DNA from 3 places in the Tenacibaculum sp. IMCC1 genome. Region 2 is predicted to be linked to each of the others. Evidence: riboswitches for the same ligand, from Rfam matches in the RefSeq annotation. Region 2 holds a riboswitch; each other region holds the start of a gene.

Region 1 (4,185 bases), 130 kb from region 2:
AGAGAGTTGAAGCGTATACAATAGATAAAGAAGTTGTTTATCTTGATCCTAAAGAAGCACCAAGTCAAACAGTTATTGTTATTGAAACTGATGGTTTTGAAGCCTTGAAGAGAGAGGTAATTTATATGAATGAGTATCTTCAAGAAAATGGAGTTCAAAACAACAGGTTTTTAAAGTCTTCATTAGATTTAAGTACTAAATCTGTTAGAAATGCTGGATTGGAAACCACGAAGTTAGATAAAATAAGATTAAATGATGATGAAGAACCTTGGATAAGTGGTGCTGCTGAGGTATATGCAATAACATCAGGTATTAAAGATGATAAAAACAATCCTGAAATTAAGGTAATACCTATGTATTATTTAGATCATGATGATACTGATTATTATCCGAATCAAATATTATTGTTTTGGGATGATTATCAATACCAAGCTGCAAATATTCAGTTATTTGAAAAAGATGATAATACAAATTATAAAGACTTAGTTTCTGCTATTGTAAATGGAGTTTTTCAAATTATAGGAGCAGTTTCAACACAACCTTGGGTGAGTGTTTTAGGTCAAGTTGCTGGAGCAATAATTCAAGCGATGCCTGATAGCTGGTATGCCAATAATGATGATTATGTAGATTCGTTTTATACAATTGAAAAAAATAAGAGTTACTATAATTATTATGGGGCTAGAAGAAATGCAAAGGTGAACTTATCTCCTTTTTATGTAGCTCCAAATTAAAAAATAAATTTAAAGGAATAACAAAAACCTCGCCAATAAGCGAGGTTTTCTTTACAACTAAAATTTGAAAAAAAACTAAGAATTTTTCTTAGTAAGCGTCTTCATGCACAGCTTTGATAGCTCTACCAGAAGGTTCGTTTTGGTTTTGAAAACTTTTATCCCAAGCCAGTGCAGTAGGAGTGCTACAAGCAATTGAAGGCACAGACGGAACTGTTAAAGCAGCAGTTTCACTTGGAAAATGCTCTTCAAATATTGAACGATAATAGTATTCTTCTTTAGCTCTTGGTGTTTGTGTAGGAAAGCGATGTGGAGCATTTGCCATCATTTTGTCAGTAATAGCAGCTTCTACAACTTCCTTTAAGGTGTCAATCCAGTTGTAGCCAACTCCGTCAGAAAATTGTTCTTTTTGTCTCCAAGCTACTTCTTTTGGTAAATAGCTCTCAAAAGCTTTACGTAACACCCATTTTTCCATACGTTCACCATTAATCATTTTGTCTTCTGGGTTAATACGCATTGCTACATCCATAAATTCTTTATCTAAAAATGGTACACGACCTTCAATTCCCCAAGCCATTAAGCTTTTATTGGCGCGTAAACAATCGTATTGATACAATTTATCTAATTTTCGTACAGTTTCTTTATGGAATTCTTCTGCATTAGGGGCTTTATGGAAGTATAAATATCCTCCAAAAAGTTCATCAGCACCTTCGCCAGATAAGACCATTTTTATTCCCATAGATTTAATAACACGTGCCATTAAATACATTGGAGTAGAGGCACGAACTGTTGTAATATCGTAAGTTTCCAGGTTGTAAATAACATCTTTTATTGCGTCTAAGCCTTCTTGAATAGTAAAGGTTATTTCATGATGAATAGTATCAATATATTCCGATACTTTTTTAGCTGCAGCTAAATCAGGTGAGCCTTCTAAACCAATAGAAAATGAATGTAATTGCGGATACCAAGCAGCATCTTTATCACCAGATTCTACGCGTTTAGCAGCATATTTTTTTGCAATAGCAGAGGTGATGGAAGAATCCAATCCACCAGAAAGTAATACTCCATAAGGTACATCACTCATTAGTTGCCTATGAACAGCGGCTTCTAAAGCATCGCGAACTTCATCTATGGAGGTCTTATTGTCTTTCACAGCTTCGTATTCCATCCAATCACGAGAATACCATTTTTGTAATCCGTCTTCACGCGTATAATAGTGTCCTGGAGGAAAAATTTCGATTTTGTTACAAACTCCTTCTAGCGCTTTTAACTCAGAGGCCACATAAAAAGTTCCGTGTTTATCCCATCCCATGTATAAAGGGATAATTCCCATATGGTCACGAGCTACTAAATATTCATCTGTAATTGAATCGTACACAGCAAAACCAAAAATCCCGTTTAAATCATCTAAAAACTCAACTCCCTTTTCTTTGTATAAAGCTAAGATAACCTCACAATCAGATTTAGTTAAAAACTCATGTTGTTCCTTAAGTTGTTTTCTTATTTCTTTATGATTATATATTTCTCCATTAGCAGCTAAGACAAATCTACGGTCATGGCTAAATAGAGGTTGTTGTCCAGAGGCAGGATCAACAATTGCTAGTCGCTCATGTGCCATAATTGTTTTTTCATCGCTATAAATTCCACTCCAGTCTGGACCTCTATGGCGAACTTTCTTAGCCATTTCTAATAATTGAGGTCTTAATTTATCTGAAGATTGTTTTAAATCAAACGCACATACAATTCCACACATAATTTTAATTTTATTGTTTATTATAATGCAAATAACTGAATGATGTTTTTATTTTTAAACAATTATGCTTTTTTTGGTTATATATTGTAACTTTAAAAGTTGAAAAACATATTTTAATTAACTTTAATTTGCGTTTTAAGCTATTATTATTCTACTTTTTAATTATTCTTATAACAATTATGAGAGTTTACTTTTATCGAAAAAGAAGGAAGTATAATTTTAACAGTAAAATTAGTGTTTCTTTCCTACGACTAAAATATATTTGCCGCGGTTTTTCTTTATTGTAAAGAAAATTAAAAGGGAATTAGGTGAGAATCCTAAACTGTACCCGCAACTGTAAACTTAGTCTATTAAAATTATAGATACTTGTTATTTCTTACGCCACTGTTTTTACGGGAAGGTAGTAGCAAGATGTTAGTCAGGAGACCTGCCAAAATTTAATTCATTGCTTTTCTTTCGGGTTAAAAGAAGAAGCAGTAAAGAACATTTGAAATATAATGTTTGTATTTTTTTGTTTTCAGAAACTTTAAATTTAATTATAATAATGATACGTAATTATAGTATTGTATTGGTATGTTTAATATCAGTTTTTTTTTCATGTTCAAGTGATTCAACGAAACAAGAACCAACTCCAATTTATGATAATTCTTTTATACTAAGTTATGAGGGGGACAAAACAGTGGTAGGGCACTTAGATGAAAGTCAAGTTTTTACCCCAAATATATATGAGTCTCTAAATAAAAATTCAATATCTTTTACAAACTTTGAAAATAGTTTATTCATAGTGTCTCAAGACGGACCTAATTTTGTTACAAAATTAAACTTAAAAGATCTTGCAGAAGAAGTAACAGTGACTACATCTAAGGTAAGTAGCCCTTCGTACTTGGCCATGTACTCAGAAACTGATGGAGTAATCATTTCTACTGGTGGAAGAGGAAGACGAAGAACATATGATTTATCGTTTTTTAATGTAAGTGAAGGAGTTAAAGATAAAATTGATGGAGTTTCTTCAAAAGTATTGTTTTCAAAATCAGGAGTATTGGTAGATGGAGAAAACATATTGATTGCTGACGATAAAGAGTTGAAAGTATTAAATATCAAAGATAAGTCAATAAAAACCACAGTAATATTTGATGATGTAATTTCAGGAATCTTAAAAGATAAAAACAATAAAATTTGGATAGGAACTGAGAAAAGAGTTGGAGATGCTAAGTTTGTAAGTTTGACAACTGATTATGGTATTGATGAAACGGTTACATTAATAGGAGTGAATTTGTATAAGAATAGTATGCTTTCTGTAAGTGAATCAAGTAGTTATGTTTATTGGTCAGAAGTGTCAACAGGAGTGATTCACCGTTTTAACACAGAAACAAAAAAAGCAGAAGAATTTATTAATCCAACTACAGAAGGAATAATGCTTACAACTGTTATAAGAGAGCATCCTATTACAGAAAAAGTATATGTTTTAGGCGCAGAAGATTTTTTTGATACGGAAAAAAGTATACTTACTATATATAATGAAGATAAATCTGTTTTTAAAACTGTAAAAGGAATAGGTAACTCGCCAATAGATATTTTCTTCTCTAAAGAAGATTTTTCTGTAAATTAAGTATTGTTTATTTATTTTTAATACAAAAAAGTTTGTAAAATCAAAATCACTTTATACATTTGTAGCATAATGATAAAACAACAATTAAATAACTG
Region 2 (4,185 bases):
CTTACGAAAGATTTTTATTTGAAGATGTAATCTTTTGTGAGGTTGTATTTTCAAAATTTCTGTTTAGTTTTAGTTATGTTCTTGTGAGTAATGTAGTTCTTTAGTGCCAGTTTTTATGACAGCAATAGGGGTTTTATTTTCATCAATAGCAACAAAGGTGAATTCACCTTCAATGGCTTTTTCTCTATGTTGAGAGTACATCTGTTCAGTAAAAATTTTAACAGTAACTTTTAAACTTTTGTTACCTATATAACTTACTTTTCCTACTAATTCAATAATAGTTCCAGCAGGGATAGGCTTTTTAAAATCAATTTTATCACTACTTACGGTTACAACTTTTTGCCTGCAGAATCGTGTTGCTGTAATAAAAGCAACTTCGTCCATTAGTTGCATAGCGGTTCCTCCAAAAAGGGTGTCATAATGATTGGTTGTATTTGGAAATACGGCTTTGAAAATACGTGTTTCCGACTTTGTTATTTTTTCTTCTGTGGTCATTTTATATATGTTAGTATAATTAGTGCCTGAAATATTCTTTTCAGGCACTTTATTATTAATTTACAGTTTCTAAGGTGTTAGCATTATAGCTTAAAGAGGCTTCTTTTGAAGCTGAAACCATAGCTATTAAAGCTTTTTCAGTTTCATCCCAATGTCTAGTTTTAAGACCACAATCAGGATTTACCCAAAGACGAGAAGCTGGAATAACTTTTTGTGCTTTTTGTAGTAATTCAACCATTTCTTCTTTTGAAGGAACTCTTGGTGAGTGGATGTCATAAACCCCAGGTCCAATTTCATTCGGATATTTGAAATCTGCAAAAGCGTTTAACAACTCCATTTGAGAGCGAGAACATTCAATAGTAATTACATCGGCATCCATCTCAGCAATGCTTTGAATAATGTCGTTAAACTCTGAATAACACATATGTGTATGTATTTGTGTAGCGTCATTTACACCACAAGAAGAAATTTTAAAAGCTTCAATAGCCCATTTTAGATAATCATTCCACCCTGATTTTCGTAATGGTAAACCTTCTCTTATAGCAGGCTCATCAATTTGAATAATTCTAATACCAGCATTTTCTAGGTCTCTAACTTCATCACGTATAGCCAGTGCAATTTGTTGGCAAGTAATGCTTCGAGGTTGATCGTCACGCACAAACGACCATTGTAAAATAGTAACAGGGCCTGTAAGCATTCCTTTAACCCATTTGTCAGTTAAAGATTGTGCGTATTGTGACCAATAAACAGTCATTGGGTGTGGTCTGTATACATCCCCATAAATAATAGGAGGTTTTACACAACGACTACCATAACTTTGAACCCAACCTTTTTTAGTAAATGTAACTCCAGCAAGTTGTTCACCAAAATACTCTACCATATCGTTTCGCTCATACTCACCATGAACTAATACATCTAACCCTATTTTTTCTTGCCATTGAATGGTTTTTTGAGTTTCTTCTTTTAGCAAATACTTGTAATCTTCACTACTTAAGATACCTTTTTTAAATTGAGCTCTCCAGCTTCTTACTTCTTTAGTTTGAGGGAAGGAACCAATGGTTGTAGTAGGGAATAGCGGTAAATTCAATACTTTTTCTTGTGCTTCTTTACGAATTAAAAAACTATTTTTTCTTCTAGAATCTGTTTCGTTAATGGAATCAACACGTAGTTTTACATCGTTATGATGGATTAATGCTGAAGATTTTCTATTGGCAATAGCTTTTTTATTTTCTTCATAAGCATTTAAAATATTTTCATCACTAGTGTTTTCAGATAACTCTTTTAATAAGCTTACTTCGGTAAGTTTTTGTTTAGCAAAAGAAAGCCATTGTTTAATGTCAGTGTCAAGAGAGATCTCTAAATCTAAATCACAAGGAGAATGCAACAAAGAACAAGAAGAAGCAATAAAGGTTTTTTCAGAACCTAACTTATCAGTGACTTTTTTTATTAGCTGTAATGACTTTTCAAAGTCATTTTTCCAAATGTTTCTTCCATCTACAACACCTAACGATAAGATTCTATTTTTAGGAAGAGTGTTCAATACATCATCTAGCTGTTCTTCGCAACGAACTAAGTCGATATGCAATGCGTCTATAAGAAGTGTATTAGCTAAAGAAAGATTATCTTTTAAACCTTCAAAATAAGTAGTAACTATAAACTTTAGTTTAGGAAACTTTTTTCTAATCTCATTATAGATAAATTGATAGGTTTCTTTGGCTTTTTCACTCAAATCTAATGCTAAAAAAGGTTCGTCAAACTGAATCCATTCTGCACCTTGTGTTTGAAGTTCTTGGAGAATTTCAATATACACAGGGAGTAGTTTTGGGGCTAAATCTAATTTATCAAAACCTTCTTCTTTTTCTTTACCTAAAAGAAGGTAGCTAACCAAACCAATAATTACAGGCTTAGCATTAATCCCTGCTTGTTTAGCTCCGACAAACTCATTAACAATTTTGTTAGAAAATAGTTTGAATTCCTGATTTTTATAAAATTCAGGAACGATATAATGGTAATTGGTGTCAAACCATTTAGTCATTTCCATAGCAGTGATATCAAGATCATCTTTTTGATATCCTCTTGCCATAGCAAAGTAAAGGTCAAGTTCAGAATTTGAAGTTTTTAACATTACTTCATTGTAACGTTTAGGAATAGCTCCAACAGTAAGCGTCATGTCTAACACCTGATCATAATAAGAAAAATCATTACAAGGAATAAGGTCTATGCCTGCTTCTTGTTGTGTTTTCCAATTTTGTTGACAGATATTTCTTCCTGTTTCAAGAAGTTCCTGTAAACTAGTTTTGCCTGACCAATATTGCTCGCAGGCTTTTTTGAGTTCTCTGTTGCTACCAATACGCGGATAGCCAAGAATGTGCGTTTGCATTTTCTTTTAAACTTTTATAATTAAACATTAATTTTAAAAGCTCTTTTAGATGCTTCGAAATGCTAAAAACGATAAGATGTTTGAGGAAAAATAATGACATACCAAAAAAGCACAGCATTTCATAAAGAAAGTGTGCGTTAAAAATATATCATCGGTATGACCCAAAAGCTTCAAATCGCGAAAGCATTGTCAATATCCGAATAGGCAGGTCTCCTGACTTATAACAGCTTTTATCATCCTTCCCGCTTTTGGCAGTGGATATACTAGGATAAAAACTTTTGGTGTGTTACTTACAGTTGCGCGACAGTTCGTGATTTGCACACGATTCCCTATTAATCTACAGTTAAGTAAAACCTTTTCGGTTGATGAAGTATGTAAAGAACTTATCGGGGTAAATGTATGTATTATTTTTTTAGAACTGGTAATAAAAAAAAGCACCAATAAATTGATGCTTATATTTGAAAAAGAAAATTTATAATTAATGTTTATTTTTTCCAGTTTTTAAGTTGATCCAAGTATAGATAGCTTTCAACAAATTTTCTATGTTCAGTATTTGTCATAATTTCGAGAAGTTCTAACGCTGAAATATAACTTGCTAAATTTCCGTTTGAAGATAAAAACTTACCGTCTTTAACAAAAGTCACCAAGCTGTCGTTTTGCACTTTTAAATTTGGGTAGTCTTTTTGTAGTTGCTCACCGCCGCCAATCCATGTTACAATTTTATGACCATCTGCTATACCAGATTTACCAATTAAATTAGCTCCAGCACAATTACTAACAGTGTATTGGGTTTCTTGATTTTTTGTTTTTATAAAATCTACAACTTTATTATTATGTACTTGTGCATACATGTCGTAAGCACTTGGTACAAACAAAGCCGTTAGTTTAGGACAGTTTTCAAAAGTATAGTCAGGAACAAAATGCATTCCTTCTTCAGTAGTAATGGGTTTAGCTGTTTCAGCAATAGCTACTACATTAAAAAGTTGTTTGCCATCTTTATCTGCTTTTCCAAATACATCTGACGTTGCTATAACTTCTCCTTGTAAAACCCCATTAAACATTAAAAGTCCAATAGTTGGTAAATTAGGATTAAATGGTTTTAGGTGTTTAGTTAGTGTGTCAGATGGAGATACAACTTGTTCAACTTCTTCTGTTTTTTTATTGGTTTTCGATTTTTCTGAATTACAACCAACAGTAATAATTGTAAAAAGTAGTATTACTACAATGCTTAAATTTTTCATGCGTATTTTATTTAGTATCTCTTTGAGTAGGTTTAATAATCATTCTAAAATATTGGTCTTTGTATATGT
Region 3 (4,185 bases), 940 kb from region 2:
CTAACATTGGCACTTTTAAAAGTCGCCATTTCGTTTAAAAAGTTTACACTCGATTGAATAATAGGAAAGGCAACTGCACAACCTGTTCCTTCCCCTAAACGTAAGCCTAAATTTAAAAGCGGTTCAGCATTTAAGAAGGCTAACATTTTTTGATGCCCTTGTTCTCCTGAATTATGACAAAAAATACAATAGTCCAGAATATCAGATTCCATGGCATGCCCCGCTAATAGGGCAGCAGTCACAATAAAACCATCAATAAGTAAAGTCATTTTTAAAGAAGCAGCTTCTAACATGGCTCCACACATCATTACAATTTCAAATCCGCCAAAAGCAGTTAAGGCTTCTATAGGAGTTGAAATAGAATCGGCGTGTAACTTATAAACTTCACATAATGTGTCGACTTTTGTTTGTAGTCCTTTGTCATCCACTCCAGTACCTCTACCCACACAGTTTTCAATAGGTGTATTGGTAAAATAACTCATTAACAAAGCCGCAGATGATGTGTTGCTAATCCCCATTTCACCAAAACCAATAACATTGCAACCTTCGCTATACACCTTTCTTACCAATTGTCTTCCTTTTTCTAAAGCTTCTTGGCATTGTTCTAGCGTCATGGCTTTGGTAGTGCTATAATCTTGTGTCCCTTTTGCTATTTTGGCATTGGTAAGTTGTGGATGCTCTTCAAAATCAGCATTTACACCAGCATCTATAATGTTTAAATGAATGTTATTCTGTTTACAAAACACATTAATAGCAGCACCTCCTTGCAAAAAGTTAAACACCATTTGTTGCGTAACCTCTTGTGGGTACGGACTCACTTTTCCTGTGGTAGCAATTCCATGATCTCCTGCAAAAACCATAATAGTAGGTTTTGAGAGTACAGGTGTAGTGGTATTTTGAATTAAACCAATTTGCATGGCGATTTTTTCTAAACTCCCTAAAGCACCAATTGGCTTGGTTTTGAAGTTGATTTCTTCTTGAAGTTCGTTCTGTAAATCTTTTGATAGGGGAGTTATTGTTGTTGTCATGTGTTATTTTAAAGTTAAAGGAAGTCCAGATACCATAAAAGTAGCTTTATCAGCTAGTTTAGCTATGTGTTGGTTCGTCCAGCCTTGTAGTTGTGTAAATTTTCTACCAGATTCGGAGTTGGCATGTAATCCCATACCAATTTCATTGGAAATGATGATAATATTGGCATCAATTTCTACCAGTTTATTGATTTCTTCTTTGGCGATTTCTAATGCTTTTTCAATATCATATTTTGTGTCTACAAAGAAGTTCGTTAGCCACAGCGTTACACAATCGATAACCACCGTTTGTTTTTCAGCAATCACGTTGCTTAACCATTTTTCCTCTTCAACAGTGGTCCAGCGTTCATCTCTATCAGCAACATGTCTGTCAACTCGTTGCTGAAAATTGTCATCCCAAATACGAGAAGTGGCTAGGTAAATAGGGGTGTCAGATAAAGATTCGGCTAGCTTTTGAGCATAGCTACTTTTACCTGAGCGTTCACCTCCTGAGATATAATATATCATGAAATCGTATTTTATATTGACACAAAGATTGGAAAGATTTTTAATAAAAAACAAATTAAAATAGAGAACTGTTTATTTTTGCTGAACTAAAACCACGAATTATGACAGTATCTTCTTTTATGCCAGCAGTAACCCAAATGATTTATGACATGGGCTTACAGAACTATTTAAACGGAATTACTTTTGAGTGTCCAGAAGTAGCTTTACAAGAAAAAGAAGTAGCTGTTCGATATAAGTTGGAAGGAAAAGTGTTAACGAGTAAAGAAATAACGGCTATTTTTTCTAAAACCAAGGCAGAAGGAAAGACCTTGTATTATGTGGATGAACCTGTTTTGGAAAGTATCGCACCCGACATTGTTTTTACACAAGATGTATGTGATGTTTGCCAGATAGATACAGAATCTGTGGCAAAATCGGCGTATAAATTGCCTAAGGTTCCAGAATTAATATCTATTACTCCCAATTCCTTAGAAGACGTTTTTGAGAATGCGTTAACTATTGCAAAAGCTATGAAGCAGGAAGCGGTAGGAGAGGCGTATGTGAGTGGATTGAAAAAACGTATTTATGATATTGTGGATGTACAACGTGAACACAGAATCCAGTCGAAAAGTGTGATGTTGTTAGAGTGGGTTGATCCGTTGTTTAACTGTGGGCACTGGATTCCTCATCAAATAGGTTTTGCTGGAGGAATTGATTTGTTATCGCATCCATCAGGAGATAGTATTGTAATTTCTTGGGATAAAATAGTAAAATACGATCCAGAGGTATTGATTATTGCTCCTTGCGGATACGGAATTGATAGAACACTTGAAGACATGAAGTTTTTAGAAGAGAGAGAAGAATGGACGTCTTTAAGAGCGGTAAAAAATAAACAAGTATATATTGCCGACTTTGCCATGTTTACACAATCTTCTGCTGGTACTTTGGTGGAAGGAATTGAATGTTTGGCAAAAATGATTCATCCAGCTTATTATACCCTTCCAGAAAACTTACAAACAAAATTCGCAAATTATCATGATTTGATGGTTGCTAATTTATAAGAATACTATACATTTGCCGTGATTTTTGGTTTTTCTTTAATCATCTGTTAAAGAGAATTAAAAGGGAATTCGGTGCAAAACCGAAGCTGTTCCCGCAACTGTAAGCTATTAAGCTTGTAACAAATACTCAAACCACTGTTTTTTTAATGGGAAGGTATGTTACAAGACGCAAGCCAGGAGACCTGCCAATTATTATAATTTAATTAAAACTTTCGGGATAAAAGTTTAATGTATAATGAAGAAAATAACAATAATATTTATACTGTTTTTTACAACTAATCTTTTTTCTCAAAAAGATACTATAACTGTAAATAAATTAAAAGAGGTAATAGTTAACGGGAAGAGAAATGTAGAAAAAAAACGCATTGCTACAAAAGAATTAAAGATTGGAGTTAAAGAACAAACAAAAAACCCTATCAACTTAACAAACCTTCTACGATATAATAGTCCAATAGCTTTTAGAGATTATGGAAATGGAGGTGTGAGTACCGCTCGTTTTAGAGGAACATCGGCTTCAAATACGTTGGTTTTATGGAATGGTATTCCCATTAATGCTGTAGGAAGCGGACAAACAGATTTTAATTCATTATCTGCAAGCTTGAATGATAATATCATTGTTCAAAGTGGAGGAAATAGTGCTGAATATGGTTCTGGTGCCATTGGTGGTACGGTACACTTGAAAGATGAATTGTTGTTTAAAGAGCATCAAAAATTTCAATTATTTACTTCTTACGGAAGTTACAATACAACGTCTAATTTTTTTAAAAGCTCAGTAGGAACAGATAAGTGGAGTATAAAATTAGCTTCTACGTTTAATTATTCCGATAATGATTACACATATATTGATGAGCGGTATAAAGATGATTATGGAAACCTACTAACTAATGAAAATGGTAATTACAAAAACTACGGAATTAATTTTGTCATAGGTTATAAGTTTAGTCCTGTAAACTCTTTAACATTTTATTCGACTGCTTACTACGGAAATCGTTTGTTTTCTGATGGATTGCCGAACCCGTCTGCTGGAAGTGAACGAAATGAAGATTTTAATCAAAGAAACTTACTACAGTGGAAATATGCATTTTCTTCTCAGTTTAAACAAGAACTAAACTTAGCTTACCTAACGCAGGAATATAGGTATTACGGAAATAAAGACGCTGAAAATTATAGATTTGGTAAATCTAAAACTGCTTTATTAAATCACTCTTTAACTTATAAACCATCTAATGTTTTATCGTTTAATTACAAAACTATGTATGAAAACATTAATGGTGAGAATACAGATATTAATACCAAAAAAAGAAATTCTGTAGCGTTTGTAGGTAGTGTTAAATATCAGCCTATTGAAAAATTAATAACGAATTTACAAGTTAGAAAAGAAATTAATTCAGATTTTAATGTGCCTCTGTCTTTATTCGTAGGAGGAGAATATAGATTAGCTAATCAATTAAACATTCTAGCCAATTTTTCAACAAATTATCGAGTTCCTACTTATAATGAAATGTATTGGCCTATAGTAGGAAACCTAAATTTAATACCTGAAAGCTCAAAACAAGGGGAGTTAGGAGTTTCTTTTAAAAAGAAAAACTTAAACATAACATCTACATTAT

Evidence for each region. Region 2 has a riboswitch for cobalamin ahead of metE (5-methyltetrahydropteroyltriglutamate--homocysteine S-methyltransferase). Riboswitches for the same ligand answer to the same signal wherever they lie in the genome.
Region 1: another riboswitch for cobalamin. It lies ahead of ACXIHB_RS06685 (hypothetical protein); the one in region 2 lies ahead of metE (5-methyltetrahydropteroyltriglutamate--homocysteine S-methyltransferase).
Region 3: another riboswitch for cobalamin. It lies ahead of ACXIHB_RS02995 (TonB-dependent receptor plug domain-containing protein); the one in region 2 lies ahead of metE (5-methyltetrahydropteroyltriglutamate--homocysteine S-methyltransferase).

Annotation. Positions count from the first base shown of each region.
Region 1 is NZ_CM142818.1:1,430,769-1,434,953, reverse strand. It holds gene ACXIHB_RS06695 (DUF3103 family protein) at 1-731, shown strand, start outside; gene asnB (asparagine synthase B) at 820-2,481, opposite strand; cobalamin riboswitch at 2,733-2,930, shown strand; gene ACXIHB_RS06685 (hypothetical protein) at 3,026-4,090, shown strand.
Region 2 is NZ_CM142818.1:1,559,942-1,564,126, reverse strand. It holds gene ACXIHB_RS07275 (tRNA1(Val) (adenine(37)-N6)-methyltransferase) at 1-30, shown strand, start outside; gene ACXIHB_RS07270 (acyl-CoA thioesterase) at 70-495, opposite strand; gene metE (5-methyltetrahydropteroyltriglutamate--homocysteine S-methyltransferase) at 551-2,875, opposite strand; cobalamin riboswitch at 3,062-3,248, opposite strand; gene ACXIHB_RS07260 (DJ-1/PfpI family protein) at 3,361-4,116, opposite strand; gene ACXIHB_RS07255 (NAD(P)/FAD-dependent oxidoreductase) at 4,124-4,185, opposite strand, start outside.
Region 3 is NZ_CM142818.1:623,114-627,298, reverse strand. It holds gene cobT (nicotinate-nucleotide--dimethylbenzimidazole phosphoribosyltransferase) at 1-1,028, opposite strand, end outside; gene ACXIHB_RS03005 (bifunctional adenosylcobinamide kinase/adenosylcobinamide-phosphate guanylyltransferase) at 1,032-1,535, opposite strand; gene ACXIHB_RS03000 (ABC transporter substrate-binding protein) at 1,637-2,575, shown strand; cobalamin riboswitch at 2,585-2,779, shown strand; gene ACXIHB_RS02995 (TonB-dependent receptor plug domain-containing protein) at 2,811-4,185, shown strand, end outside.